Regions from separate parts of the Vibrio sp. THAF64 genome, predicted to be linked through region 2. Evidence: predicted binding sites of a transcription regulator. Region 2 holds the regulator's gene; each other region holds the start of a gene.
The links. Region 2 encodes PurR, which represses purine synthesis genes. Its sites were predicted from a motif close to TNANGNAAACGTTTNCNTNA; they were not measured.
Positions count from the first base shown of each region.

Region 1: the regulator PurR is predicted to act here: its motif matches at 4,720-4,739, upstream of glpX (class II fructose-bisphosphatase).
Region 3: the regulator PurR is predicted to act here: its motif matches at 5,784-5,803, upstream of purT (formate-dependent phosphoribosylglycinamide formyltransferase).

Region 1 covers NZ_CP045355.1:204,359-214,677, forward strand. Annotated here, with positions in the region: gene FIU99_RS00895 (DUF3135 domain-containing protein) at 1-50, shown strand, start outside; gene FIU99_RS00900 (LPS O-antigen chain length determinant protein WzzB) at 180-1,325, shown strand; gene FIU99_RS00905 (co-chaperone GroES) at 1,523-1,813, shown strand; gene groL (chaperonin GroEL) at 1,889-3,535, shown strand; gene glpX (class II fructose-bisphosphatase) at 3,652-4,659, opposite strand; gene zapB (cell division protein ZapB) at 4,963-5,205, shown strand; gene metF (methylenetetrahydrofolate reductase) at 5,278-6,168, opposite strand; gene FIU99_RS00930 (bifunctional aspartate kinase/homoserine dehydrogenase II) at 6,382-8,793, opposite strand; gene FIU99_RS00935 (O-succinylhomoserine (thiol)-lyase) at 8,790-9,959, opposite strand; gene metJ (met regulon transcriptional regulator MetJ) at 10,181-10,319, shown strand, end outside.
Region 2 covers NZ_CP045355.1:2,421,639-2,431,957, reverse strand. Annotated here, with positions in the region: gene glgA (glycogen synthase GlgA) at 1-228, shown strand, start outside; gene FIU99_RS11110 (alpha/beta fold hydrolase) at 395-1,198, shown strand; gene FIU99_RS11105 (DUF2007 domain-containing protein) at 1,195-1,506, opposite strand; gene FIU99_RS11100 (TVP38/TMEM64 family protein) at 1,503-2,198, opposite strand; gene FIU99_RS11095 (TfoX/Sxy family DNA transformation protein) at 2,338-2,931, opposite strand; cyclic di-GMP riboswitch class I at 3,118-3,204, opposite strand; gene purR (HTH-type transcriptional repressor PurR) at 3,350-4,357, opposite strand; gene torD (molecular chaperone TorD) at 4,574-5,221, opposite strand; gene torR (two-component system response regulator TorR) at 5,459-6,172, shown strand; gene elyC (envelope biogenesis factor ElyC) at 6,225-7,028, opposite strand; gene cmoM (tRNA uridine 5-oxyacetic acid(34) methyltransferase CmoM) at 7,143-7,934, shown strand; gene mukF (chromosome partition protein MukF) at 7,937-9,274, shown strand; gene mukE (chromosome partition protein MukE) at 9,255-9,983, shown strand; gene mukB (chromosome partition protein MukB) at 9,980-10,319, shown strand, end outside.
Region 3 covers NZ_CP045355.1:1,569,729-1,580,047, reverse strand. Annotated here, with positions in the region: gene FIU99_RS07385 (L-cystine transporter) at 1-375, shown strand, start outside; gene sbcB (exodeoxyribonuclease I) at 515-1,939, shown strand; gene FIU99_RS07375 (CidA/LrgA family protein) at 2,085-2,450, shown strand; gene FIU99_RS07370 (CidB/LrgB family autolysis modulator) at 2,450-3,127, shown strand; gene cdd (cytidine deaminase) at 3,381-4,268, shown strand; gene FIU99_RS07360 (HD-GYP domain-containing protein) at 4,323-5,525, opposite strand; gene purT (formate-dependent phosphoribosylglycinamide formyltransferase) at 5,864-7,039, shown strand; gene FIU99_RS07350 (thiopurine S-methyltransferase) at 7,077-7,724, opposite strand; gene FIU99_RS07345 (phosphoribosylglycinamide formyltransferase) at 8,041-8,814, shown strand; gene FIU99_RS07340 (ASCH domain-containing protein) at 8,872-9,339, shown strand; gene FIU99_RS07335 (DUF3187 family protein) at 9,467-10,319, shown strand, end outside.

The sequences.
Region 1 (10,319 bases), 1.3 Mb from region 2:
ATAAGTTTGATAGGGACGTAGAAGTGATTCTGCTAGATGAATGGCGTTAAGATAATAAGTGTAATCTATTGTTCAAGTTAAGCCGAAGTCCTGTTCACTATATATTCGCTATGTTACACTCCCGCGCTGTATACAAATTTTAGAATAGTTAAGGTGCTATCGCCTTAAAAGGATCAAGTGTGAGCGGGCAAATTCAACAATCACCTAACGAGCAGCAATACTCACCTCAATTACCAAATTCTTTCCCAGTTAGTGACGAAATTGATCTTAGAGAGCTGCTCGAAGCTCTTTGGAATGGTAAGTTAATCATCATTATTACCACGTTAGTCTTCGCTGTAGGAGCTGTGGTCTTTGCACTTAACTCGCAGGAATGGTGGTCATCTAAAGCGAAAGTTACTAAAGCTCAACCTCAAGACATCGCAGCATATCAGCAGCAAGTAAAACAGTTTCAACCCGTATTCGATATCTATCAAGATGATGGCACAGTTTTAGTTAGCGAAGAGTTGGATAATCTAGTCGATACGGAGGTTTTGTTTAAACGTTTTGTTGACGCTTTTAATTCGAGTAATAACAAAAGAGATTTCTTAGACTCAAGCAGTGAGTTTAGAGCCTTTAAAGCGAAACTTGAGACTGAGACTGAGACTGAGACTGAGACTGAGGCTGAGGTAACTAGACAACTATATGCTGCATGGTTCCAAAAGATCACAGTTAAACAAGATGGCATAGGTAAGCAGAGTCCATATGATATCTCGCTTCAATCAACAACCAAAGAAAGTAGCTACTCTTTGCTAAATGAATATATTGGGATTATTAAACGTAAGGCTCATCAAAATGCCTTAAACAACTTACAGGCAGTGGTAGATGGCAAGCGCAATGAGCTTATTCAGCAGAAGCGAATTTTGGAAAGCCAAGCAGTTAACAAGTTAGTTGTTGAAATAGAAAGAGCTAAGTTCGCAATGGACATTGCGAAAGCTGCGGGTGTTACGCAGCCTATCCGCACTAATAGTAGTAATGAAATCTTTGGCATTGACTTAGGCACTAAAGCTCTTGAAGCTAAAGTCAAAGCATTAGAATTGGTAAAAAACTTAAGTGTAGTAGAGCCTCGCCTCCAACAAATTAATGCAAAATTGGATATGCTAGAGTATCTTAAAATAGATCGCTCGATTCGGTTTCAAACTTTTCGCTTCTTAGAAAGTGTTGATAAACCAATAAGCCGTGATAAACCAAAACGCACTCTGATTGTTATCTTGGGGACATTACTCGGTGGAACATTAGGTGTGGCTATCGTGCTGATACGTTTTGCTTTCCGTCGAGAGCAAGATTAAATAAATACCAACTTTTAGCCGGGCTCATTTAGCAATGAATCCGGCTTTTTGATTCTAAATCGCATCTAAGAGCTAGATCACACAAAAATTTTCATTTCCCCCTTGGGTTTCGCCTGTCTTTCCCTCATATAGACACCATTAGGCTGTTATAGCCATTCATCATATCAAATATGGAAACTAATCAGGAGAGACGACCGATGAACATTCGTCCATTACACGACCGAGTTATCGTAGAACGCCAAGAAGTTGAGTCTAAATCAGCGGGTGGTATTGTTCTGACTGGTTCTGCTGCAGAGAAATCGACTCGCGGCGTAATTCTAGCTGTAGGTAAAGGCCGCATCCTAGAAAACGGCACTGTGATGCCACTGGACGTTAAAGTCGGCGATACGGTTATCTTCGTTGAAGGTTACGGTACGAAGACAGAAAAAATCGACGGTAAAGAAGTGCTAGTGATGTCTGAAAATGACATCATGGCGATCGTTGAGTAATAGCAATCATTGAGTAATTTTTTGCTCAGATTCAACTGCAAATCAAAACAAAGAATTTAGAAAAGGAAACTAAAGATGGCTGCTAAAGACGTTAAATTTGGTAACGATGCACGTGTAAAAATGCTAGAAGGTGTAAACGTTCTGGCTGACGCTGTAAAAGTAACACTAGGTCCTAAAGGCCGTAACGTAGTTCTAGACAAATCTTTTGGTGCACCAACGATTACTAAAGATGGTGTATCTGTAGCGCGTGAAATCGAACTTGAAGACAAGTTCCAAAACATGGGCGCACAAATGGTTAAAGAGGTAGCGTCTCAAGCAAACGACGCTGCGGGTGACGGTACAACAACTGCAACAGTACTTGCTCAAGCTATCGTTAACGAAGGCCTGAAAGCGGTTGCTGCTGGCATGAACCCAATGGATCTTAAGCGCGGTATCGACAAAGCTGTCATCGCAGCGGTTGAAGAACTAAAAGCACTGTCTGTTGAATGTGCTGATACCAAAGCGATTGCACAGGTAGGTACTATCTCTGCAAACTCAGATTCAAGCGTAGGTAACATCATTGCTGAAGCGATGGAGAAAGTAGGTCGTGATGGTGTTATCACGGTCGAAGAAGGTCAAGCTCTACAAGATGAGTTAGATGTTGTTGAAGGTATGCAGTTCGACCGCGGTTACCTATCACCTTACTTCATCAACAACCAAGAAGCAGGTTCTGTTGACCTTGAAAACCCATTTATTCTTCTAATCGACAAGAAAGTTTCTAACATTCGCGAACTTCTTCCGACTCTAGAAGCGGTAGCAAAAGCATCTCGCCCACTTCTGATCATCGCTGAGGATGTAGAAGGCGAAGCACTAGCAACTCTAGTTGTGAACAACATGCGTGGCATTGTGAAAGTAGCGGCTGTTAAAGCGCCTGGCTTCGGTGATCGCCGTAAAGCTATGCTACAAGACATCGCTATTCTGACTGGTGGTACAGTGATTTCTGAAGAAGTCGGCCTAGAGCTAGAGAAAGTCGTTCTAGAAGACCTAGGTCAAGCGAAGCGTGTTGCTATCACTAAAGAAAACACTACCATCATTGATGGCATTGGTGAAGAAGTAATGATCTCTGGTCGTGTTGCTCAAATCCGTCAGCAAATCGAAGAAGCGACTTCAGACTACGACAAAGAGAAGCTACAAGAGCGTGTTGCTAAACTGGCAGGCGGTGTTGCAGTAATCAAAGTTGGCGCAGCGACTGAAGTTGAAATGAAAGAGAAGAAAGACCGCGTAGAAGATGCACTACACGCAACTCGCGCAGCGGTTGAGGAAGGTGTTGTTGCTGGAGGTGGTGTTGCACTAATCCGCGCAGCTTCTAAGATCACTGAACTTCAAGGTGATAACGAAGAGCAAAACGTTGGTATCCGCGTTGCTCTACGTGCAATGGAAGCGCCTATCCGTCAAATCACTACAAACGCAGGCGACGAAGAGTCTGTGGTTGCGAACAACGTGAAAGGTGGTGAAGGTTCTTACGGTTACAATGCGGCAACTGGTGAGTACGGCGACATGCTTGAGATGGGTATCCTAGACCCAACAAAAGTAACTCGTTCTGCACTTCAGTTCGCGGCATCAGTTGCTGGCCTAATGATCACTACAGAAGCAATGGTTACAGACCTACCTCAGAAAGATGCTCCTGCAATGCCTGATATGGGTGGCATGGGCGGTATGGGTGGCATGGGCGGTATGATGTAATCCCCCTGAGCTACTTCAGCCAAATAAAAACGGAGCCTTTAGGCTCCGTTTTCGTATCTGATGATCTGTGTTTATATAGCCAGAAACTTATTTGTCATCATACAAGCCCTCTGTCTCTAGAGAATAATCTCTCTTACTTCAGCGTCTTTGCGCTCAAGATAGTGAGTGGACTTAATACGGCGAATGGTGCGACATCGACCACGGATAAGCAGCGTTTCTGTTGTGGCAATGTTACCTTGGCGAGTGATGCCTTCGAGCAGGTCACCTTTAGTAATCCCCGTTGCTGAGAAGACCACATTATCACTCTTGGCCATGTCTTCCATCGTGAGTACGACATTTGCTTCTACGCCCATTTCTTTGCAGCGTGTTAGCTCTGCTGTCCCGTAAATACGGTTTTCTTCCGTATCGCCTTTGATTTCATGACGAGGCAGTAAACGGCCGTGCATGTCACCATCCAGAGCGCGGATGACTGCAGCAGACACCACTCCTTCAGGTGCACCGCCAATACAGTACATTGCATCAACTTCGCTGTCAGGCATACATGTCAGAATCGAAGCGGCCACATCACCATCTGGTACAGCAAACACACGCACTCCCATTGCCTGCATTTCTGCAATCACTTTGTCATGGCGTGGTTTAGCGAGCGTAATGACGACTAACGTATCTAGCGTTTTATTCAACGCTTGGGCGATGTTCTCTAGATTGTCTTTCAGTGGTTTGTTGAGGTCGATGCAGCCTTTCGCACCTGGACCTACTACCAGCTTTTCCATGTACATGTCAGGTGCTTTTAGGAAGCTGCCTTTCTCACCTGCGGCGAGTACTGCTAACGCATTTGATTGCCCCATAGCTGTCATGCGCGTGCCTTCAATGGGATCGACTGCAATATCGACTTCATCACCGCCAATTCCGACGTTTTCACCTATGTACAGCATAGGTGCATCATCAATCTCGCCTTCACCAATCACAATTTCACCACTGATATCGGTCTTGTTGAGCAAGATTCGCATCACTTCAACGGCAGCGCCGTCGGCCGCATTTTTGTCACCACGCCCTAGCCATTTATAACCAGCCAATGCGGCGCCTTCTGTTACTCGGGAAAATGCCATTGCCAAATCGCGTTTCATGATGACTCCAAATCTAGAGAATAGGGGAATGAATTAAACGCGCAGGATTTTAGCATAGTTGCAAGTAAACGTTTGCCATTTTCGCCCAGCGGAATTGAACTCGATCAAAATGAGGTGAAAATCGACAAAAAATTTGGCCTCAGCGCTTCTCCGTCAGTGCATTGTCAATGTATGCTGTTTTTTTGACCGAATGGTGCGAAATATAGAATATAGGGCGTGTTTATCACTCTCTGCCTGAGTAGAATGAGGACATTAGGTGGAGAAAGCTCTTCACAATAACCGGACAATACAAGGTAGGCTAAGATGTCTTTTGAAGTACTAGAAAAACTAGAAGCGAAAATCCAAACTGCAGTTGACACCATTGCACTTCTACAAATGGAAGTGGAAGAGCTGAAAGAAGAAAAAGAGAAGCTGGCAGTAGAAGCAAATGAGCTTCGTTCTAGCCGTGAAGAGATCGAACAAAAAGCGCAGCAGATGCAACAAGAGCATTCAGCTTGGCAGGAGCGTATTCGTAACCTGCTAGGTAAGATGGACGAAGTTGAGTAAGCATCGTCTAATGACAAAAAGGGTGGCCATGGCCACCCTTTTTGGGTTTTTAGAGGATAATGAGGGCTCAGGTTACACTTGAGGGCGCACGCCTAACGTATGGCACAGCGCGTAGGTCATTTCTGCGCGGTTTAGTGTGTAGAAGTGGAAGTCTTTCACACCTTCACGGCTCAGCACTCGAATCATATCGATGGCTTGGCTTGCGCCAACCAGCTGACGTGTCGTCGGGTCATCATCCAGACCTTCAAACTGTTTCGCCATCCAGCTTGGTACTTTAACGTTGTTTTGAGCGGCAAAGCGTGACGCTTGCTTAAAGTTCGAAACCGGTAAAATACCCGGTACGATTTCAACGTCGATGCCTGCTGCAACACAGCGATCACGGAAACGAAGATAGCTTTCAACGTCAAAGAAGAACTGAGTAATAGCGCGGTTTGCGCCTGCATCGACTTTACGTTTGAGATTGAGTAGATCCGCCTGTGCACTTTTGGCTTCTGGGTGCACCTCAGGGAAAGCGGCAACGGAGATATCAAAATCATGACGCTCTTTTAGAAGTTTCACCAGATCGGAGGCGTACATTTCTGGTTTACCGCCGCCCGGTGGGATGTCACCACGCAGCGCGACGATGCTCTGAATACCGTTTGCCCAGTAATCATCAGCAATGCGTGCTAGCTCTTCACGTGACGCGTCAATACATGTTAGATGAGGAGCGGCAATTAGCCCTGTTTCAGCTTTAATTTCTTTAATGATGGAATGTGTGCGGTCACGTTCACCTGAGTTCGCACCGTAAGTGACGGAAACGAATTTAGGCTTTAGCGTTTTGAGGCGATGGACTGAGTTCCATAGGGTTTCTTCCATCTTTTCACTGCTGGGTGGAAAAAACTCAAATGACACATTGATGTTGTCAGAAAGTTCCGCAATATTCTGGTTTAAGGCATCTATATGGCCGGCGTGCGTATATCCCATCTTACTCTCTCCATGTGGCAACTGGACCACAAAACTCAAATCCTCAAATCGACGTTTAGACGTCTATATGTCCACAGGATGTATTGAATACGATTTAAAGTCAACAGTACGATTATGAATTTTTTTCAAGTTAAATATTAGACGTTTTCAACTTGAAAGGTAATGGTATGACTGAGAAAGAAAAAGCGCAGCTAAGAGCTGCGCTTTAGTCAATTATAAGAAGCTGGAAAGCAGATTGAGGTCTGACTGAATCGCACCTGCGGTTACCTCTCGGCCTGCGCCGGGGCCGCGAATAACCAGTGGGTTATCCTTGTACCATTTGCTTTCGATGGCGAAGATGTTGTCACATGGCAGCAAATTAGCCAGAGCATGTTCTTTACTTAGCGCTTCAACACCGACCGTTGCTGAACCGTTCTTCTCCAGTCTTGCAACGTAGCGCAGTATCTTGTCTTCGCGCTGAGCTTTCTCTAAACGCTTGGCTAACAGCTCACTTAATAGTTGGCTTTTATCGAGGAAATCGTCCAGCGACAGATCGGCAAGCTCAGCAGGAACCAGACTTTCCACTTTAACCGCTTCTGGTTCCAGATCGAGCCCGGCTTCACGCGCTAAAATAACTAGCTTACGCATTACATCAGAGCCATCCAGATCGCAGCGCGGGTCCGGTTCAGTCAAACCTTGCTGCCAAGCGAGATCCACTAGTTCTGCAAAAGGTACATTACCGTCATACTGCTGAAACAGCCAAGAAAGCGTGCCAGAGAAAATGCCTGATAAGGCATGAATGTCATCGCCACTTTCACGTAAGTCCTTCACCGTGTGGTTAATCGGTAAACCAGCTCCGACAGTTGCATTGTAAAGCCAGTGGCGGTTTATCTTGGCAAAGGCATCTTGCACCTGATGATAATAATCACTGGATGCGGAGCCAGCGACTTTGTTGGCAGAGATAAGGTGCATGCCTTGTTCTGCGATGTTCAGGTAGCGCTCGGCCAGTTGCTGGCTAGCCGTCACATCGAGCACAACGACATCATCGTAGCCCTGAATCGCGCCAAGCTTTCTTACCCACTCATCGCCTTGATACTCAATCGCTTCTTCTTCGTAGTGAGCGCTGACGGTGCTGGCATCAATACCTTTAGGATTGAACCAGTAGTTTTGACTGCCAACGACAGCAACCAGTTCGAAGTTCATGCCGCGACGTTTTTCCAGCTCGGCTTTTTGCTCAGCAAAAAGTTCAAGCCAGCTTGAGCCAATATTACCTTTGCCACACAAAGCGATACCAACGCGCTTTTGAGCCTGGAACAGTTGGCTGTGGATCGATTTGACCAGAACAGAAGTATCTGTACTGCGCAACACTGCGACCAAGCTTAATCCTGACTGAGATTCTGAAATAAACTCCACAGGAGAAGACTTAAGCTTCTGGTAGAAACCGTAGCAGTGGTTGGCATTTTTAGTTACACCTGCACCGACTGCTGCAATCAACGAATAGCCCTCTTTGAGCTTAATTTCAGCTTCTATCGCGGCGTCTTGGAGGTATTCGAGTGCGCCGCCTGCAATCTCAGCGGTATACGCTAAGCGCAGCGTTTGTTGGTCTTCCTGTGTTTCATAGGTCAGTGGCTCAAGTTGAGCGCGTTTCAGCCCTGCAAGTGTTTCTTGTTCAAGGCGACTGAAATCGTGGCCAGAGGCAAAGTTGAGTTGGATTAGCAGCACTTCTTTCAATGAAGAAATGATTTTAGCGCCGCGACCTGAGGCCAGCACGCGTTCAATGCGTGTGGAGCCATCTTCTGGCTCATAGCTGCAACGCAGGTGTAAATCCATCGCACTTTGTGCGACCGGCTGAAGGGTGCGGCTGTGCAGGACTGGTGCCGCAAGTCGGGCTAATTCGCTGGCTTCGTCTAGGCGAAGCAATGGCAAAAGACACGCATCAGAGACTAAACGCGGGTCTGCGCTGTAGACACCCGCAACGTCACTCCAGATGGTCACGCGTTTTACTTCGGCTAGCGCACCAATGACGGTGGCGGAGTAATCTGAACCATTACGACCAAGCAGAACGGTATGGCCTTGCTCATCCTGTGCCATAAATCCTGTGATCACAACACGGTGATGGGCGTGTTGAGCGAGCACTTCTTTGATCAGTGGATAGGAGGTGCCCCGGTCAACTTCAGGTTGTGTGCCTGCTTCGGCACGTAGGAAAGCTCTTGCATCCTGAGCGACAGCCTGTAGATCATTTTGATTCAGTAATGCCGCCAGCAATCGAGAAGACCAAACCTCTCCGTGACCTAAAACGGCTGCGCGCTCGGCCGTCGTTAAGGGAGCCGTTAGCTCACCCAGTGTGCTGAATTCGTCGTTGAGTGTGGCAAGAAGCTGCTGTTGGCTTTCACCTTGTAACAGGTCTTCGACCAGCTGTACCTGAAACTGACGTAATGACTGCAAAGCTTCGTGGGCGAGGCGGCCATCTTTGTTCAGTGAGTCTAAAAACTCAATCAAACGATTGGTGGTCTTGCCTGCCGCTGAGACAACAATTAAATCTTCTTGATTAGAATATTCTTTGAGAATACTAACTACGCGGCGGTAACACTCTGGATCCGCGAGGCTACTGCCGCCAAATTTATGCAATTGACGCTGCTGGCTCATGACAACGCCTCCTGAGTTTTACTGAATGCTTGATCTAGATCGGCTATCAGGTCATCAGCGTCTTCGAGGCCGACAGAAAGGCGGAGAAGCTGTTGTGAGACTCCGGCTTCTGCTAATGCGGCTTCACCCATTGCTCTATGTGTCATTGACGCTGGGTGGCAAATCAGGCTCTCCACGCCGCCAAGTGATTCGGCGAGTGAAAACAGTTCTAGCTCACCAACAAAGTGTTTGAGCTGTTCAAAGCTGCCTGCAAACTCAAAGCTGAGCATAGAGCCGAATCCAGACTGCTGCTTTTTCGCAATCTCATGGCCCGGGTGTTCAGGCAAGCTTGGGTGATAGATGTTGCCAACCAGAGACTGAGATTGCAGGTAGTTGAGAATGTGTGCTGAGCTTTCTTCATGCACTTTCATGCGCGCACCCAAGGTGCGAATACCGCGTAATGTCATGTAGCTGTCGAATGGTGTGCCGGTAGCGCCGATACAGTTACCCCACCAAGCAAGATCTTCAGCATGCTGCTCAGTTTTGGTGATTACCACGCCACCTATGACATCAGAATGACCGTTAATGTACTTGGTTGTCGAGTGAATGACGAAGTCAGCGCCGAGTTCAAGAGGCTTTTGGAACACAGGTGTCAAAAAGGTATTATCGACGCCGACCAGAGCACCAACCTGGCGGGCTTTTTCACATACTGCAGCAATGTCGACTACTCGAACCAAAGGATTAGACGGTGTTTCCAACAGAATCAGTTTAGGTTTCTTTGCTATAGCGTCGTTCAGGGCTTTTTGATCTGATTGATCGACAAACTGAACCTTGAAGTCACCTTTCTGAGCGCGGGTGTTAAATAAACGGTACGTACCGCCGTAGCAATCGTGTGGCGCGATGATCAGGTCATCTGGGCCAAGAAATGCAGAGACCCATAAGTTTAACGCTGAGGTTCCACAGTTGGTCACTACCGCACCTTTACCGGACTCCAGCTCATACAGAGCTTTTTCTAATAAGCCACGGTTTGGGTTACCCGAGCGAGTGTAGTCATATTTTGGCACTTCGCCGAAGGCGGGAAATCCGTAGTTAGTCGAGAGGTAAATAGGTGGCACAACGGCGTGATGCTGAGTGTCTGACTCGATACCAGTACGTACCGCGATTGTGGCTGGTTTACGGGCGCTCATAAGTGTTTCCTTTCGAACTGTAGTGACTTGGCTGGAGATTACACTATACCTGTTTGCCGGATGTTAGATATATGTTATTCCAATCGTATATCTCTTCACTTTACTTCTCATTTTTTAAGACGTCAACACTTCTAGACGTCTATATGTCTTTGCTTGTGGCCATAAATCCCGCTAAAATTACGCTTTCTAATTTTATACATAATGAATCATAAAGGTGCGCAATGGCAGATTGGAACGGCGAATACATTAGTCCGTATGCTGAACATGGAAAGAAAAGCGAGCAAGTAAAGAAGATCACGGTTTCTATTCCATTGAAAGTATTGAAGGTTTTAACTGATGAGCGAACGCGTCGTCAGATTA
Region 2 (10,319 bases):
AAAGACAGTGTTAACGATTATGATGCTGATCCAGAGACCGCTACTGGCTTTGTGTTTGAACTGCCAGAGCCTAAAGAACTGCTTTTAACGCTGCAACGCTCATTGCTGTTGTACGCTCAGCAGCCCGGTGAACTCAAGCGTGTTCAGTTATACGCAATGCAACAAGATTTTTGCTGGAACAAAGCGGCGGATGAGTATTTGAGTTTGTATCACAGTGCATTAGATTGATAACAATTACTATGAAAAAAGGCGCCTATATGGCGCCTTTTTTGAGTTAAATTTAGGGTTAATTTGTGGTAATTGTGGGCTTAATTGGCATAAGCTGACTTAAAAGATAGAGAGTTTGTGATACTCTGCCCGACACAAAATTATTGACCTAACTGATTGCGAGAATATGAGCGAAACGCTTCTCTTCCATAAAACATATTTGCACCCAACCAGTAATGAGTGGGTGGTTTTTGTGCATGGTGCAGGTGGCAGTTCATCTATCTGGTTCAAGCAGATCAAAGCTTATCGACAGCATTTTAACTTACTGTTGGTGGATCTTCGTGGACACGGTAAGTCTAACCCTTTCATCAAAGAGTTGATCTCAAATCGTTATACATTCAAAGCGGTTACCGCGGATATTCTTAAGGTTTTGGACCATTTAAAGATTACATCAGCGCATTTCGTTGGTATGTCTTTAGGAACCATTATCGTAAGAAACTTGGCAGAGATGTCGACTGGCCGGGTTAAGTCTATGGTTCTAGGAGGCGCTGTAACGCGTTTGAACACGCGTTCACAAGTTTTGGTGAAGCTGGGTAACTTGTGTAAGCACATCGTGCCTTATATGTGGTTGTACAGCTTATTTGCTTATATCGTCATGCCACAGCGTACACAAAAAGAATCCCGCCACCTGTTTATCCGCGAAGCGAAGAAGCTATGCCAGAAAGAGTTTAAACGTTGGTTTATTCTCACGGCTGATGTGAATCCGATGATGCGATACTTTAAAGAGCGTGAATTACCAATTCCTACATTGTATCTAATGGGGGAAAGGGACTACATGTTTATTCGCCCGGTCAAAGAAATGGTCGCAGCGCACCAGAAAAGTACGCTACTGGAAATTCCCGATTGTGGCCACGTGTGCAACGTAGAGCGTCCAGAAGAATTTAATCAACACTCTATTGCCTTCATTAAACAACAAGCCATTACCAACTAAGCAGGGCCAGCGGCACCACACTGCCAGCAGATAGCGAATTGTGCTTCGTTAGTTTCTCCGCATTCCTCACATTGCCATTCCGAGCCAACCAGTGTTTGCTGCATATATTGTTCAATGATAGCGCTGGCTTGATTATACATCTTGCTATCGAGAAGCCATATATAGGGTTGGGAGTTTTCACCGAAAGGGACTTCACCCTGCAAGCCAAACATACCTTCTCCTCGCACTTCACATGGAATGCAGTTTGATTTAAGAAGCTCGCAAACAATGTGAGCTTCTGGTGGGTTATTGGCGGTGAATATCTTCAAGAAGGGCTCCCATTTTGTGCTTGAGGCGCGCCTTTAATTTTTGCCATCACCCATTTAGCAATGACAGGGAAAAGCCCTAGTAGTGCGAATGAGGCTAAGACAGACGGAGATACGATTCCTGACAAGCTGTCAATTTGTGCCAATTGTGTACCTGCATTCAGATACACCGCAGTGCCTGGCAGCATACCTAACTGGCTAACGAGATAAAATCTCGCTGTTGAAAGTGGTGTCAGACCCATTAGAAGGTTGATCAGGAAAAACGGGAACACGGGGATCAGGCGCAATGAAAACAAGTAAAAAGCACCGTCTCTTTCAACGCCTTGGTTGATGGCATTCAGCTTGTCACCAAACTTACTCTGAACCCAGTCACGCAAGAGGAAACGACTGCTCAAAAAGGCTAGTGTCGCACCTATGGTACTGGCAAAAGAAACAAGTAGTAGACTGGTCCAGAAACCAAACAAAGCTGCGCCGAGGAGAGTGACCACCGCTGCACCAGGGATCGAAAAGGCGGTAATGGCGACATAAGCCAAGAAATAAGTAACGGCTGCAAGCACAAAGTTGTTATTGATGTATTCAGAAAGCGCTATTTGTTGGGCTTTCGCGTTTTCTAAGGTGAGGTATTGACCAAAGTTAATACCGAGAAAAACGATCAGGCCAACCAGCAGGACACCCAACACAAGTTTCTTATTCATAACGACTTCCTCTGTTTCGAGTCTCAGGCTTTCGACTCAATAAAAATTGTTAACAAATAAGAACCGTTTGGCAAAGATTAAATTTCACAAACAATAAAAAAGCCAACCTGAGTGGTTGGCTTTTCATCAATTTTGTCGATCAGTTGTTCAGTTTGTTGACCAGCTCTTGTCGTCGCTCTGGTGGAATCACTGACCAGTGTTTTCCGTTAATCGCCCCTTCAAGCGCCCATAGCAATTCAAGAGAGACCTCAGCAGAGTGCGTTGCCTGAATGGCCCTAAACGCTTCTACTGAACCTGCCTCTTCAAGGTTTTCAACGCTATCGATACCTGCTTTCTTTAGCATTCGTTCTGTTGCCAGACGGAGGTTCGGTAGGTCTTTGAGGCGATTTGGTCGTGTTTTAGCCTGCGACGTTTTCTCTTTCTTAGCTATCGCCAATGCACTTTGTGCGAGGGCGAGAGCACGAGTTGGGCAGGAAGCCACATCGTCAGTTAAAGCGAAATATTTGGTAACGACCGGAAAACCTCGTTTTTTATAAACGTAGGGTTCTAAGCCTTCAGATTTGAATTGACTAGCCAGTTTGTCATCCGCGCGGATGTGAAGCTTATCGTTGACCACCAATGCGAACATTGTGTCGTCTGCGAAGATTCCGAATCCGCCGAACATCGAACGCGATTTTATACGACCAAGCTGATCAAAAAGCCGCATCGAGTCTTTAAGTATTGGTTTATCCATGCTGTGTTATCTCGGTGTATATTATTATACGCCACCAAATTCAGGTCCGAGAGAATAGCAAAATAATGCAGATAAAGTGTCAGTAAGGTGTCATACCGAAATAAAACTCACACGTTAGTTACTTAGCTCTAGATAACAATTACAGTGTACTGTTTTAAACGATACGGATCGTTTGCATTTTTGCCCATCGGCAACCCCGCTACCTTTCAGTCTCCTGAGTCAGGCCGGAAGCTTTGCGTCCCACTCTTTCGAAGTGGTTTGCCCTGTTCGTGGCATTAGTCGAACATTTTAAGGATAAATAAAATTTGAGGTAAGTATCACATCTCTATTGATCAAATGTGATCTTGGTTCAAGGAAATTGCGTGAAAATGATATGTCCGACTAATAGATTGAGTTATTAGTCGGACTATTGAGCATGCTATTTGTTTAAGTTGTACACCGTATCACGCACGACAATTTCAGGGTGCATTTCGAATACACGCTTTTCGTGTTCTTTGTCCTTGATACGCTCTAGAAGGATTTCAAACGCGTTTTTACCAACACGACGTTTAGGTTGGTGAACCGTTGTTAGCGGTGGTGAGAAGTACTCTGCAAGCTCAATGTTATCGTAACCAATCACAGAAATATCTTCAGGTACGCGAATACCTTTCTGCTGTAGACGACTCATTAAGCCAAGTGCCATAGTATCGTTGAAGCAGAATACTGCGGTTGGCTTGTCGTCCATGGCGACAATTTTGTCTGCCGCTAATACCGCAGTATCACATTCGAAGTTACCTTCAAGAATCCAATCTTCTTTCACGGTTAGATTCGCTTCATCCATTGCACGACGGAATCCTAGGATGCGTTCCTGACAAGCTGCCTTTTCAAAGTGTCCGCTTAAGCAAGCAATGTCTTTGTGACCGTTATCGATAAGGTATTTCGTCGCGAGGTAGCCACCTTCTTCTGAGTTATCAATGATCTTATCGGCTTGAGAACTCTCAGGGCCCCAGTCCATAACTACTTTTGGGATGTCTTTATGGCGGTCCAGCATTTCGCTCAGTTCTTCAGTCAGGTCAGAACACATAACCAAAATGCCATCGACACGCTTTTCTGCCAGCATGCGAATGTAGTCGCGTTGCTTTTCGTAAATACCACCAGTGTTACACAAGATCAAAGTGTAGCCTTGACGATAACAGTAGCTCTCAACACCATCGATGACTTCAGAAAAGAACAGATTGGTAGATTGAGTAACAAGCATACCAATGGTGCGTGTACTGTTGCACTTTAAGCTACGGGCAACAGCACTGGGGGCGTAATTCAGTTCGGTAACGGCTTCCATTACCTTTTCCTGAGTCGCTTCAGCAACAAAGCGAGTTTTGTTAATTACGTGAGAAACGGTTGTAGTAGACACGCCAGCTAAGCGTGCCACGTCTTTTATAGTGGCCATAAGGTTCTGTCCTGTCGATGACTGCCAGGAAGCATATTCAGATTGTAGAATAATTTGGCAGAAAGTATCAGAAACACAAAAACCGCTGTATTCAGCGGTTTGTCTCTAGTTCATTCGTTTTTATCGTTTGCGGTCACGATTTTAGACCGCAAACAACAGAAGAGCAAATAAAAAACGTAACAGTGATAAGTTATGTATCACACAATTACTATATGGTTACTCGCCTTTCAGATAGGCACAATCCAACTCAAGAAAGGCGATCAACAGCAATGAAACTGCAGAATAAAATCCAAACTCATCTAACGCCTGACACTTTTTACTAAATTGTGGAATCCAGCTGAGGAGCTGTTGCTGGATAAATTGCTCTTGCTCTGAAAACGCTTCTTCCATATGTCGGTCTTGCTCTAACTCATTAGAACGGATGATCAGATTGCCAAGGAAATCGAGCTCAATAGCGATATGGTCAGCTGGTTCATTAAGACCCTTTTCGACCTCGATGCCATGCTCTGCCATCAGCTTTTCCATATCAGTAGCAGGCTGATCATTGAGCAGGCCAGACTTGCCAATGTACATTGACGCGTAAGGCAGTGCGGAATCCTTATCTGACTTTAGAAACAAATCGCAGAAATCAGCGGCGAGTTCCAGTTGTGCATCATCGCGATCCATCAGTCGATTTAATGCGTCAATTACGCGCTCTATTGCTGGCTTAAGGTGGGAGTTTTCACCAAGTCCGGTCAAGAAAGATCGGATCTCTGCTGAGTGATACTGCTGAAGGTTATCTTCTGTGAGCTCTTTGGCATAAAGGCTCGACAGCCACCAGTATATTTCGGCACGTTTTTCGTTGAATGCTTTGATTTCTTGCATTAGTTCAGACTCCTGAAAATTCTACCTATTAGTTTAACGAATAAAAATGAATAGCGGTAATGGTGGTTGTTTCAGGTTGAGTGCAAAAATGGAAAGTTATGAACGCCAGAGACTAGGTTTGTTTTGAATCAATAAACACTCAGGTTTCTGGATAGTAAGCGGACAAAGACTAGAATTGTTACTGATTATGAATAGAATACAAGTGAAGACAATTCCAAGTGTAATTAAGTGGTGTAAATGAGCTATCACGTATTAGTAGTTGAAGATGACGCAGTGACTCGCAGCAAGTTGGTTGGGTACTTTCAAAATGAAGGTTATCAGGTCAGCGAAGCCGAAAGCGGCGAGCAAATGCGCGACACGCTACAAAATCATGCGATTGACTTAGTGATGCTTGATATCAATCTTCCTGGTGAAGATGGGTTGATGCTCACTCGCGAACTTCGCAGTCAGTCGGATATTGGAATTATCCTGGTAACAGGACGCACGGATAGCATTGATAAAATCGTAGGTCTAGAAATGGGCGCAGACGATTATGTAACCAAACCGTTCGAACTTCGTGAACTGCTTGTTCGTGTTAAAAACCTATTGTGGCGAATTGCCGCTGCTCGCAATGCCATCGACGTCAATGAGCAGCATAAAAATGAAGGTAATGTGGTACGTTTTGCGGAATGGACTTTCGATGTTCAGCGTCGCGCTCTGAGTAAAAATGGCGAGCCCGTGAAACTGACCAAAGCAGAATACGAGCTGTTAGTAGCTCTTTCCTCATACCCGAATCAAGTACTGAGCCGTGAACGTATCCTTAATATGATTAGTCACAGAGTCGATGCACCTAATGATCGTACTATTGATGTGTTAATTCGACGCATGCGCGCTAAGATGGAATTTGACCCCAAGAACCCACAAATCTTTGTTACCGTCCATGGTGAAGGGTACATGTTTGCGGGTGATTGACCTAAACAGACAAGCAAAAAAATACCGAGGCATGCCCTCGGTATTTTTTTAATTAAACATTACTATCGGAAGCTTGTATTGCTTTCTCTTCGTAATCGGATGCCCAGTCACGCAGAGATTGCCAGATACGGCCTAATGTTTCGTGCCAATAGCGCTCTGTTTGCTCTAGATAGACTGCCTTCGGTGCGTATTTTGCCCAAGCCTGTGTCACCTTATCGTGCGCCAAATAGTTAGTCGGAGCAGGGTAAGGTTTAAGGCCCGCAGAATGGAATTCATTCAGCGCGCGCTTCATATGGCTGGCTGATGTCACCACAACCAACTTTTTGCGTTTAACAAATGCCGCCGCTTGCCTTGCCTCTTCCCACGTATCTTTTGCGGTTTCGAGCAAAATAATATCGGATTTTGAAACCCCCAGAGCTAGAGCCACTTTCGCCATCATACGTGCGTTACTGACTTCAGACCCTCCGGCGTACCCAGACAGGATCAATTTAGACCCCGGATAGATGCGCATAATGCGAATACCTTCTGCCAATCGCATCAGGCCGGTGCGACTAAGCTCAGAAGTGGGCGGAATTTTATCATCCACCACATGACCACTGCCCAAGACCATAACGTAGTCGATCGTCTCATCGACAGGAAAAAATGCAGAATACTGACGCTCAAGTGGCATCAGGAGACGAGATGAAACTGGCTGGAATGCAATGAGAAAAATGCCAATGAAAGAGAATAGAACAACAAAACAGCCTGTTTTTTGCTTCCTTGTAAACATAATCAGCATCAGACCTAAAAAACCGATGATCAGCATTGCTGGCAAAGGCATTAAAAGGGATGACACCACTTTTTTCAGCTCAAACATACTTAAATAGTCCGAAAAAACACCAATTGATTTTAATTTAAGAGAATCCCTCTTTATATCTGCCTTTCTTATGACAGAATAGCAGCACGATTCGACATGATAACCTAAGCCGCCGTGACTGAAGACCGCAATTTCGACGATATTGCCCACAAATTTGCAAAAAACATCTACGGCTCCGATAAAGGAGAGATACGCCAAGTCATTGTTTGGGAAGAACTTGAACAACTACTTTGTGCGGTTAATGGTAGCAGGAAAAGCCTCGATGTGCTGGATGCTGGCGGTGGTTTAGCACAAATGTCGCAAAAGCTGGCTAAACTCGGACATCGCGTCGCTTTATGTGATCTATCTTTGGAAATGCTGCAACTAGCCAAGCAGGATATTGAAAAAAATGGCTTGCTTGAGCAGTATCGCTTGATTCATTCGCCAGTTCAGAACATTGCAGAGCATCTGGAGCAGCCCGTTGATGTGGCCATGTTCCATGCTGTGATGGAGTGGTTGGCAGACCCGAAACCCGCTTTAGAAACGGTGCTTGAGCAGGTGAAACCGGGGGGCGCAGCTTCCATCATGTTCTACAACCATCATGGTCTGGTCTACAAGAATGTCGTATGTGGCAACATTCCTCATGTATTAGAGGGTATGCCGCATCGAAAACGATTTAAGTTACAGCCGCAGAAAGGGCTTAAACCAGAAGAGGTCTACAAGTGGATCGAGGACGCTGGCTTTGAAATCTGTGGCAAAGCTGGTATTCGCTGTTTTAGTGATTACATCGGAAACAGAGAATACATGGGCGACTATAAGACAGAAGATGTGGTGGCACTTGAGCGACAGCTGTGTCGACAAGAGCCCTACCTCTCGCTAGGCCGATACATACATGTATGGGCCAAAAAGAAAGAAGAACAGGAATAATAATGAGTGAGATGACTCTCAACGCTGCTGAGCAACCCATTGATGAATTGGTTGGCTGGGTAAAGCAGCACGATTTCTCATTAAACCTGCCGACTGAACGTCTCGCATTTCTCATCGCTATTGCAGTCCTTAGCAATGAGAGGTTTGATGAAGAATTGGGTGAAGGTGAATTGCACGACGCATTTACTATCGTCACTCGATTATTTGAGGATACCGGAGAAGCGTCGGCTTTTCGGGCTAACAACGCGATTAATGAGATGGTAAAGCAGAGGCTGATTAGCCGCTTTACCAGTGAAGTGAATGATGGCGCAAGTATTTATCGCTTGTCGCCGCTCGCGATTGGAATTACGGACTATTATGTTCGCCATCGTGAGTTTTCTAAGTTACGCCTCTCAATTCAGTTGTCGATGGTGGCGGATGAAATGGCGAAAGCGATTGAATCTGCTCAGCAAGGCGGGACGCCGGGGCACTGGAAAAAGAACGTTTATGGCGTGCTCAAATATTCCGTGGGTGAGATATTCGATCAAATTGATCTCAACCAACGTGTTATGGATGAGCAGCAACAGTCCGTCAAAGTGCAGATTGCTGAGCTACTGAACAAAGATTGGCGTGAAGCGATCAACAACTGTGAAGAGTTGTTATCTGAAACGTCTAGCACCTTGCGTGAGTTGCAAGATACATTGCAAGCAGCCAGCGACGAGCTACAAACTCAAATCCTTGATATTCAGGAAATTGTTTACGGACAAGATGAACTGGAATTTATTGAGGAGGCCTTGTTTGGCTTACAGATGAAACTAGATCGCATCACAAGCTGGGGCCAACAAGCGATTGATTTATGGATTGGATACGACAGACACGTCCATAAGTTTATCCGCACCGCAATTGACATGGATAAGAACCGTGCCTTCAGCACGCGTTTGCGTCAGTCAGTCAAAGACTACTTCGACACACCTTGGTATCTCACTTATGCCGATGCAGAAAGGTTAGTCGATCTCCGCGATGAAGCACTGGTTCTTCGAGATGACGAAGTGACCGGACAAGTGCCTCTGGAAGTGGAGTATGAAGAATTCCAACAAGTGAATGATGAGCTTTCTGAGCGCATAGGTGACATGCTCAAAGTACATAAAGAGCAGGGTACAGCTATCCATCTTGGAGCTGTATTACGCGACTATCTAGCACAGCATCCGCGCACTCATCATTTCGATTTAGCTCGTATCGTCATTGATCAAGCAGTACGTCTGGGTTACTCCGAATCGGATTATCAAGCGATTCAGCCAGACTGGCAGGCAATTAACGAATACGGAGCAAAGGTACAAGCAAATGTCATCGACCGATACTAATGATTACATGTCAGAAAATCTGGCAAAAGCGATTTCAAATCCACTTTTCCCGGCGCTAGACAGCATGCTTCGTGCCGGACGTCATATTTCTACCGAAGATCTCGACAATCACGCGTTGCTGTCTGACTTTGAAGTTGAGCTTTCTTCATTTTACCAACGCTACAACACTGAGTTGGTCAAAGCACCAGAAGGTTTCTTCTACCTTCGCCCTCGCTCTACGTCTCTGATTAACCGCAGTGTGCTGTCTGAGCTCGACATGCTGGTGGGCAAGGTCTTGTGTTTCCTCTACCTAAGCCCAGAGCGTCTAGCTCACGAGGGAATCTTTACCAATCAGGAACTGTATGAAGAGCTGTTGGCTTTATCTGATGAGAAAAAGCTGATGAAGCTGGTCACCAACCGTGCGACTGGTTCAGATTTAGATAAAGAAAAACTGTTTGAAAAAGTTCGCACTTCTCTGCGTCGTTTACGCCGTCTGGGCATGATCATCAACATTGGCGAAACCGGTAAATTCAGTATCAGTGAATCGGTATTCCGCTTTGGTGCTGATGTCCGTGTGGGCGACGACATGCGTGAAGCGCAGTTACGCTTGATCCGTGATGGTGAAGCAGTTGTGCATACCAAAGAGCCAAGCCAAGGCAGCTTACTGGCAGAATCAGAACAAGGTGATGAGTCATCTCAATCAGAAAAATTAGAAGAAGGTGAAGCATGATTGAAAGAGGTAAATATCAATCGCTGACCATGGTCAACTGGAACGGCTTCTTTGCACGAACCTTTGACATTGATGGCTTAGTTACCACGTTATCCGGGGGTAATGGTGCAGGTAAATCAACCACAATGGCGGCATTCATTACAGCCTTGATACCTGACCAGACGCTGCTGCATTTCCGAAATACGACCGAGGCGGGCAGTAGCCAGTCTTCACGTGACAAAGGCCTCTACGGTAAATTGCAGCCAGGTGCGTGTTATGCGGCATTGGATGTTGTGAATTCACGTAATCAGCGCTTACTGTTTGCGGTTAAGCTGCAGCAGGTCGCGGGTCGTGATA
Region 3 (10,319 bases), 850 kb from region 2:
GCGTCATTTGGCGCAACCATAGGACAAAATGGCTGTGCGGGCATCTACCCTGCAATGTTAGCCGTAATGGTTGCCCCAACAGTGGGTATCGACCCAATGGATATCAACTTCATCCTATCCCTAGTCGCAATTATCGTAGTAAGCTCATTCGGTATCGCAGGCGTAGGTGGCGGTGCGACTTTCGCTGCACTAATCGTACTCCCAGCAATGGGATTACCAGTAACCATCGCTGCGCTACTTATCTCAATCGAGCCTTTGATCGATATGGCGCGAACCGCGCTCAACGTTTCCGGCGCTATGACGGCGGGCACCATAACCAGCCGTATCCTTGGCGATAAAGTCTCAGACGAAGAGCTTGAAGCTCAACAAGCCTAAAATGACCAAGCCCTGAGTGAACAGCTCGGGGCTTTTTCTATCCGCACAATTTTCTAGCAATCAAGCGCTTCCCGTTTGCCTTGTCACGATCTCAATGGTCTAATACTCGAGTGAATTTCAAAGACTTGGTAAAGAGATAATGCAACAAGCGCATCAACCTACGTTTTTCTTCTTCGATTATGAAACGTGGGGAACCAGCCCAGCAAAAGACAGACCGTCCCAGTTTGCGGGTGTACGCACCGACATGGATTTCAATATCATCGGTGAGCCTCTTGTTATCTACTGCCAACCGCCTTCAGATTATCTTCCATCACCCGAAGCCGCGCTTATCACTGGTATCACACCTCAGAAGGCGGCAAGTAAAGGGTTACCTGAGCCGGAATTTATTACCAAAATTCATGAGCAGTTGTCCACGCCAAACACCATCAACTTGGGTTACAATAGCATTCGATTTGATGACGAAGTGACGCGATATACCTGTTACCGAAATTTCATCGATCCGTATGCGTGGAGCTGGCAAAACGGCAACTCTCGCTGGGACTTACTCGATGTCATGCGCGCCTGTCACGCCCTTCGCCCAGAAGGTATTAATTGGCCAGAGAATGAAGAAGGTTTTATCAGCTTTAAGCTAGAGCACTTGTCCGTTGCCAATGGCATTGAGCACGAGAATGCACACGATGCGATGGCTGACGTTATAGCAACGATTGAAATGGCTAAAAAGGTGAAAGCCGCTCAGCCTAAGCTCTTTGATTATTTCCTTAGCATGCGCCACAAGCGCAAACTGAACGAACTCGTCGATATCGTGAATATGACACCGCTTATGCACGTATCGGGTATGCTGGGGCGCGAATGCAATTACACTAGCTGGGTGGTTCCGGTCGCTTGGCATCCAACCAACCAGAATGCGGTGATTGTTGTCGATTTAGCGAAAGACCCGCAGCCGTTGTTGGATTTAGATGTAGAACAACTTAATGAGCGTCTCTACACCAAACATTCTGAACTTGGCCCAGACGAACTGCCTGTACCAATCAAACTTGTCCATCTCAACAAGTGCCCTATTTTAGCTCCAGCCAAAACATTAACTGCTGAGAATGCAGCTAACATAGGCATTGACAGAGAAAAATGCTTACAAAACCTTGAGCGACTAAGACAGCACCCTGAGATTAGAGAAAAACTCAATTCGCTATACAGTATCGAGAGAGAATACGAAAAGAGCGATGATGTTGATACTATGCTTTACGATGGTTTCTTCTCTCCTGCGGCAAAGCAATCAATGGATATCATACGAGAAACTGAACCAAAGAATCTTTCCGCCCTTGATATCTCATTCAGTGACGACAGAATTGCTCCGCTTCTGTTCCGCTATCGCGCCAGACATTTTCCGTGGACATTGGATGAGAGTGAACAACAAAAATGGGCAGCACACAGCCGCGAATACTTCGAAAGTCGAATAGAAGACTACATGTTGAATTTGGAAAACTTAGTTCACGAGCATGAGAGTGACGAAAAAAAGATAGCTATCTTAAAATCTGTTTACCAATACGTTCAAAAGCTAGTATCTTAACAACTTATTGCCTGCACCCTATAACACTCAGGCCTCATCAAACAATAAAAAAACACTACGTTGATCGAGGCTAGTGAGCAAACTGAACCCACAGTTCAGGGCTTACACATACGCAAAAGTTGATAAAATTTGGACGACACTACCTATGGCGAAAACCTTGCTTAAATACGTCGTATCTATGGGGCTGATTTTCCTCTGCCTCATGGCAGGCATTAACATTCAAAACCTTCTAGATATATCTATTCCGGGTAGCATTATCGGCATGCTTATCCTATTCGCTCTGCTTGCAAGTGGCTTAGTACCTGTAGAATGGGTACGCCCAAGTGCCACTCTGTTTATTCGCTATATGGTGCTGCTCTTTGTTCCGATCAGCGTTGGGCTTATGGAACACTTCGATCTGCTATATAACAATGCCCTACCAATCCTCGCTAGTGCCGTCGGTGGCACATTCATTGTACTAGTCTTGTTAGGGCTGATGTTGGATAGAATGTTGAAGCGAGGTGAGCAATAATGTGGCTGCTAGTAACGATTATCGTATTTCTCTCTGCACGCTGGCTTTGCCAGAAGATCAGCAGCCCTTTTATGAACCCTCTGTTAATCAGTTTAGCAGTGATGATTCCGCTACTTACGCACCTCAAGGTTCCGTTCGAAACTTATTACAATGACAATGAATGGATTAACTTTCTACTGCAACCCGCCGTGGTTGCGCTCGCTTACCCTTTGTATGAGCAACTTCCACAAATAAGAGCTAACTGGCGAATCATTATGCTGGCGTGTGGTGTCGGTAGTGTCATGTCGATGCTGACAGCCACGGTTATCGCCTCATATATGCAAACAGATCTCTCCTTAATCGCTAGTCTACTAGGTAAATCTGTCACGACTCCGATTGCGATGGAAGTGTCCAGCCACCTAGGTGGAGAACCTGCCATTGCGGCTATCCTAGTTTTACTGGTTGGTCTGTTTGGCGCCATCTTGGCTTATCCAATTTACAACTTACTTAACATCACACATCCTATTGCAAAAGGGCTGACCATGGGCACAGTTTCTCATGCTCTAGGAACCGCGACTTGTGCAGAAAAAGATGCTCAAGATGCCGCTTTCAGCTCTTTGGCACTTGTAGTCTGTGGGGTGATTACCTCAATCCTTGCCCCTTCATTCTTTGCACTGGCTGTCTGGCTAGCTACATAAGATCCTTTGCGTCGGGTTGCTTATCTCCGCATTCCGACGCACATCACTCTATTGAATTCTGCAATCGTTATCATGTGTGAGCTCACTCTAATTGTGAAACAACAAATCTCATTACATCAACTTATGTGATCAATATCTCAGCAAAGTTCTCTGTGTTACATAAAATGAAATACCAGTATCAGGGTAAGCCACTCTAAACAGGTAACTCAGGCAGACCCGAAGATATCTACTATTGCTTAAACAAGGATTCAATATGAGAAGCCGCATTGAACAAGCGCTGTCTGAAGCGCCAGCTAAAGTCGCAGAGTTCCTTTCTCCTATTTTGTTAGCGGACGATTTTGACGCAACGCTCTCTCCAGCACAATTTGCAGAGCTATTAACCATTTCAGGATTGGAAGATGATGAGCTACGTGTAGCCCTGCTTCCTTTCGCAGCAGCTTACTCTTATGCGCCTATCTCGAAATTCTACGTGGGTGCCATTGTTCGCGGACTCACCGGGCGTCTTTACTTTGGAGCAAACGTAGAGATCTTAGGCGCTCAACTTGGCCAGACGGTACATGCAGAACAATCAGCAATCAGCCATGCTTGGATGAAGGGCGAGCAAGGCATCTCAGATATCACAATCAACTTCAGCCCTTGTGGCCACTGTCGTCAGTTTATGAACGAACTAACGACCGCAGACGAGTTGGTGGTACAACTACCTCAACGTGATGAGAAAACGCTGCAAGAATATCTACCAGAATCCTTTGGTCCATCGGATCTTGGTATCAAATCTGGCTTAATGGCATCCATCGATCATGGCAAAAAGTGTGAAGAGTCCGATGAGATGGTGTTGAAAGCACTCGATGCGCTTAATAAGAGCCATGCACCGTATACTCACAATTTGAGCGGTGTGAGCATTAAGCTAAAAAATGGCAAAGTATACCAAGGCGCTTATGCTGAAAACGCAGCATTCAACCCTAGCCTTCCACCTTTACAGGTTGCACTTATCCAGCTCTTGCTTGATGGTGAATCATTTGATGACATTGAAACAACAGCACTTGTAGAAATGTCTGAAGGTACGATTAGTCACCTTGCAGATACGCAGTCTACTCTGGAAGCAATTAACCCAGATATTCCTGTTGCATATCTAGCCATCTAATCGGGTAAATGAAAAAGGCGCTGTAAATAGCGCCTTTTTTGTACATTAAAAAAATCAAACATCAAAGAAAGGGGTAGGATCGACCTCAAGGTTACATGGTGCAATCGCTTTTTCGATTTTATATTGGCTATTTTTAATATCGACAAAGCTGACGTCGACAAAGCGCTTATATTTACGCGAATAAAAACACTTCACTTCAGGTTTTAAGGGCTCATCGGCATTCGATGTCCATACAATACCTACTCTTCCATCATTTAGCTCGACCAATGCCCCAACAGGATAAACACCAATACAGTTGATGAACTTATAAACCAAGTCTCGATCGAGGTGAAACGGCGTTAAGCTCAATATTATCTTGAACGCCTCTGCTGAACTCATACCTTTTTTATAACAACGGTCCGCCGTCAATGCATCGTAAATATCAACAATGCAACTCATTCGGCCATGGAGCGGAATTTCATCCCCTTTCAACCCTTTTGGATAACCATTCCCATCCAACTTTTCATGGTGCATCAAGCAGACGTCTCGGCTAATGTCTCCCAATCCATCAACAGTAAAGATGATCTCTTCGGCAAACACCTGATGCAGCTTCATATGATCAAACTCTTCAGGAGTGAGTTTACCTGGCTTATGGAGGACTTTATCATCGACTTTTATTTTGCCGACATCATGAATGATGCCACCAATCGCTAACTGCTTAAGCGTATCTTTTGGCAACTCAAGATGTTTACCAAATGTAACTAGTAAAGTTGCAACATTGACTGAATGCTCAAGCAGATACTCGTCTTTACTGCGAAGTGCAGAAACACAATGTAACGCATCCGAATCAATTAAGACTGCTTCAATAAGATCATCGGCCCAACCTTCTAAGTCATCGACATGAATCGACTTGTCATCAAATGTTTGGTTAAGAATCTTTTGAGCAAGGCCTTTAGCTTCACGAATAATCTTCGACGCTTTCTTCTGCTTGGAAAAGCGGCTCATAGATTTGCGTTTTACTGGAGTGGCAGACACGTCTTCTTCAGGTGGTTCCTCTTCCACTACAGGTTTGAAAACACTCCCTTTCGCGGAGAGGCTTTGGTCCACCCACGCAAATTTGATCCCATTTTTAACAAGTTGCTGAATAGCCTGCTGGGAGGAAACCCTACCTGCATTGGCTAAATTGACGCGTTTGTTATCTTCGATTGCGGTAACAAACATCCCAACCATTAACGTATCAATCGGAACCTTTATTGAGTTGCTTGGATCGTACTTCATCTATGGACTATGGCTGCTATTGTTATTTCTATAGTTTTAATGAATTATAAGCTCAAACTCATCACTTTACTTAAGCATTTGCTCTATTGATACGTCACATATTTAAGAATTTTTATGATACGTGGCAAGCAGGTTGTCTTAGATGCCCTTATTCCCCCAGTACACTCTTTAACAAAGACGAAATCATCGCTCACAAAACTAATTGTCCAGATTGTGTACTAGAGCAGATTTTGAGTTGCTAGACTAAAACCACCCATCCTACGCAAACGTTTGCTTTTTGCATTTATATCCGTATGATTCGTGTCAATTTCATCTCCGCTTATTTAAAAAGGTTATCTATGTTTGGTACTGCAACTCGTAAGAACGCGACCCGTGTTTTACTGCTCGGCTCCGGAGAACTAGGGAAAGAAGTCGCTATAGAATGTCAACGCCTAGGATTGGAAGTCATCGCTTGCGACCGATATGAAAACGCACCAGCCATGCAGGTTGCACACCGAAGCTACACACTGGATATGCTTGATGGTGATGCACTAGAGCAGATCATCGCCAAAGAACAACCTGATTACGTAGTGCCTGAAATCGAAGCTATTGCCACAGACAAGCTTGTTGAGCTTGAAGCTAATGGGCTCAATGTTGTGCCAACAGCCAATGCAACTCGCCTAACAATGAATCGCGAAGGCATTCGTCGGCTGGCGGCAGAAGAGCTTGGCCTCACCACTTCGCCCTACCATTTTGCAAGCACCTATCAAGAGTTCACTCAAGCCATTGAATCCGTTGGCATCCCATGCGTATGTAAACCAATTATGAGCTCTTCTGGGAAAGGTCAAAGTGTTATTAAATCGGCAGAAGATGTAGAAACAGCGTGGCAGTACGCCCAAGAAGGTGGCCGCACTGGTGCTGGACGCGTCATTGTTGAAGGTTTCATCGATTTTGATTACGAAATTACCTTACTGACAGTCAAAGCTGTGGATGGTATCCACTTCTGCGCTCCGATTGGACATCGCCAAGAAGACGGTGATTATCGCGAGTCATGGCAACCTCAAGCGATGTCCGATGCGGCGCTATCTGCCGCCCAAGACGCCGCCGGCAAGGTTGTAAACGCATTGGGAGGCCGTGGTATCTTCGGCGTAGAACTATTCGTTAAGGGCGACACCGTTATTTTCAATGAAGTTTCCCCTCGCCCGCACGACACCGGATTGGTCACTCTCATGTCTCAAGACAGTTCTGAATTCGCACTTCATGTACGCGCATTCACTGGCCTCCCTATTTCAGGTATCACCCAATATGGACCTACCGCTTCAGCGGTGATTTTAGGGCAAGGCCAATCCGATAACCTTCAGTTTGAAGGAATGGCAGACGCTCTAGCAGCCCCACAAACTCAGCTACGTCTATTTGGCAAACCTGATATCAATGGACGCAGACGCCTAGGAGTGAGCATTGCTCGTAGAGAGACCATTGAGCAAGCAATAGAAAGCGCCGTTTCCAGCGCAGATAAGATAAAAATCGTTTATTAAAACAAAAGCCCCTGAGCTTATTCAGGGGCTTTCATCATTAACTTTCAATCAAATACACTTCTTCGGCGAAGCTGGATAAACCTTTCTTCGCTATCTTAGGATGATTTTCATCTGCGTCATCACGATACAGTTTTGAAATTTTATATTCTGAGAACAGCTGGCGAACTTCACTTTCGGTGACTGAAAACGGTGGGCCCGCCATTTCAGCTTGGGGATAATCTAACGTAACTAACAGAATTCTTCCGCCCGGCTTCAGCAGCGATTTAACGCGTTGGACGTAATCTGCGCGCATTTCTTCCGGTAAAGCGACCAGAGCGGCACGGTCATACACAATTTCTACTGGTTGAACGGGCGCGGTAAAGATGTCGCCAGTATAAATAGATAGCTCATCAAACTGATACAATTCATGCTGACCGTTTACAGGGATCACCGTAGGCGTATAAAAATGTTCAGAAAAAAATGAGCGCACCGCGATTTTGCTTAGTTCGACACCCTGAACGTCCTCGTGTTTGGTCGCTAGCCAAACAAGATCTTCTGTTTTGCCACATAGTGGGACAAACACTTTATCTTCTCTACTTGGCTTGGTTTCGGACCAATACTCAACCAGCAGCGGGTTTACGTCTTCTAAGTGAAAACCAATTTGGTTTGATGCCCATTTACTGTGCCAAAATTCTGGATCTTTCATTTCAATTCCCTACCTGACGTGACTGCTTCATAGCCTATACGAAAGCGTTTCTTAGTGGTATCCCTCAAGCTGTATAAACCGTTCAGATTAGGTTCAGGTAAGGTGTTTATACTTATTTACAACTTGAGAATGAACCATAAGGAAATCGGGCACTCAAACAAATTGAGAGTTAGCTCAAACAATTACACCATAGGGTAATTCCTACATTGTAATTCGCCAGCTAGCCCCCATATAGATATTAGAGATTGGTACGTTTTGGTTGTTGAGCCTTTTCTTACACCGTTTACACAAGACGCTACGAATCTAAGGAGAGTGAATGAGCCTATTTTTGCGAACTACGGCCCTGATGCTTTTAATGCTCAGCCGCGCGCCAGCTTTCGCCGCTATTCCAACAGCACCCGGTAGTGAGGAAAATCGTTCGACTAACCAGAACGAAGTCTGTTCCAAAGCATTCAAACACAACCTGAGTGGCCTGTATGGCATCCAATCCACACCAACAACTCCACTTCAACCCTACTCTGACTTCGACATTCTATACAGCAAAGCACACCAAGCTCAGGCTGAACTGGAAATGATCTGTAAGAGCACTGCAATGCTAACTTCAACAGACGCCCACTTTGCAGGTGTGAAATCTGCAGAGCGAGCAAAGCAAAAGATCGCCTATGAACTTGATGGTGATGCTGAGCGTATTACTGACCTTGCCCGTGCGACGATTGTTGCTGATGACATCGAAGGCTTGATGTCAGCTTACGAAGTGTTGAATCGTGAAACCACTGTGGTAAAAGTAAAAAACCGCTTTAAGAAACCTGGGGCTTCAGGCTATCGTGACCTAAATCTATTGGTCCAGCTTCCAAAGACCAACTTGATTGCTGAAGTCCAGCTACACCTTAAAGCCATTGCTGATGTAAAAAGTGGTCCAGAGCATGACTTGTACGAACGTATTCAGAAAATCGAACGTCAAGCGGCTTCAGAAAGCCGAGATATCAGTGAGTTTGAATTCGCCCAGATTAAGTCAATGCGAGCTCAGTCGAAAGCGCTTTACCAAGAAGCATGGCAGCCTTATATTACTACCCATCTAAGTGCCGCCTAGGCCTAACTAAATGCTAACAGCCCCTTCTCATGAAGGGGTTGTTTTTCAAGGAAGATGATGACCCCACAGCAGCAAGCGTATCTAAACGAATACCTTACCACACTCACACCTCAACAGCGGGAATCAATACCAGACACCATCGCTGAATATTTTTGTGCTGACGAGTTTAATGCCAACGAATGTGCAAGGTTGATTAATCAAGGTACAAAGAGAGCGTCTTGCAGCCTTAAACAAGGCTACGACATTGAGCAAGAGCCTCTTCCTCAGGTAGGTCGCATTACAGTGGTGCTTAACTGGCAGCAAGAGCCGGTTTGTATCATTCGCCTAACAGAAGTTTCTATCTGCCCTTTCGATCAAGTAACTGAAGAGTTTGCCCGCTCAGAAGGAGAAGGTGACCTGAGCTATGAATGGTGGCGTGAGGCGCACATTAAATTCTTTACTCAGTACGCTGGTGAGATTGGCGCCAAATTCGATTTACAGTCCGAATTGGTACTAGAACGATTCGAAAAAGTGTATCCACTGTAAAGCTTACCCAGCCCGACTGCTGAGGGTTAGCCAGACGTCCCTCAGCACATATCCGATCATAAATTCGGCACGCGATAAAATCATAAACTATCATTTTATCAGTGACATAAGAATAAGAAATGAATCTATGATCCTTTGCAGGCAGTTTTTCCTCTCTCTCATTACTCTGGTAATCGTTAACGCTGCGTGGGCACAAATCGACTACGGACCTGTACAAAGCTATACACAATCGCCCTTCCATACCAACAGTTTGTCACCTCAGCTCCGCTCTGGATTCTCAATGGATGAAGACGATATCGAGGTCTATGGTACGGGTACCATTTCAAGTATTTGGGCCGTCACTCCAGACTACGAGTTAGACTACTACCAAAATCAAATCGCTGTTGGTGGGAAATGGCAATTCTCTTCAGAATGGCAACTAGAGCTTAGCTATCGCTGGAATTACGCTGGTAATAACCACCTAGATCGATTAACCATTGCGTTTCACGATTGGGTTGGCATTGACCAAAATGGCCGAGAGGATGTGGACAACGATCGCTTTGTGATCAATATGCCTGACTATGGCATAGAGTTGGAAAACTTCCGTGGAGAAAGCCTAAGTCACGCGATCACCAGTTACATGCAATACCAATTTATCAATAAAAAGCATCACGGGCTTTCAGTCGGAGCATCTCTTTACTACAACGACACCAAACATGGCATTTTCAGTTCTTCAGAATTCGAACAAGGTATTCAGCTAAACTACGGCTATCGCCGCGATAAACACTCTCTAGACACCCTACTTGCTATCACTTTTCGCAATACGCCAACAGTATTCAAAGATATGCCCTATCGCTCTAGCACCTGGACAGTTGGAGCTAGTTATCGCTACCAGCTATTGGAAAGGCACCATCTTATTGGGCAAATCGCTTTTCATGAGGGCGTATCAGATGGGGAGGATGAATTTTCCAAGCCATCGACCGAATTCACCTTTGGCTATC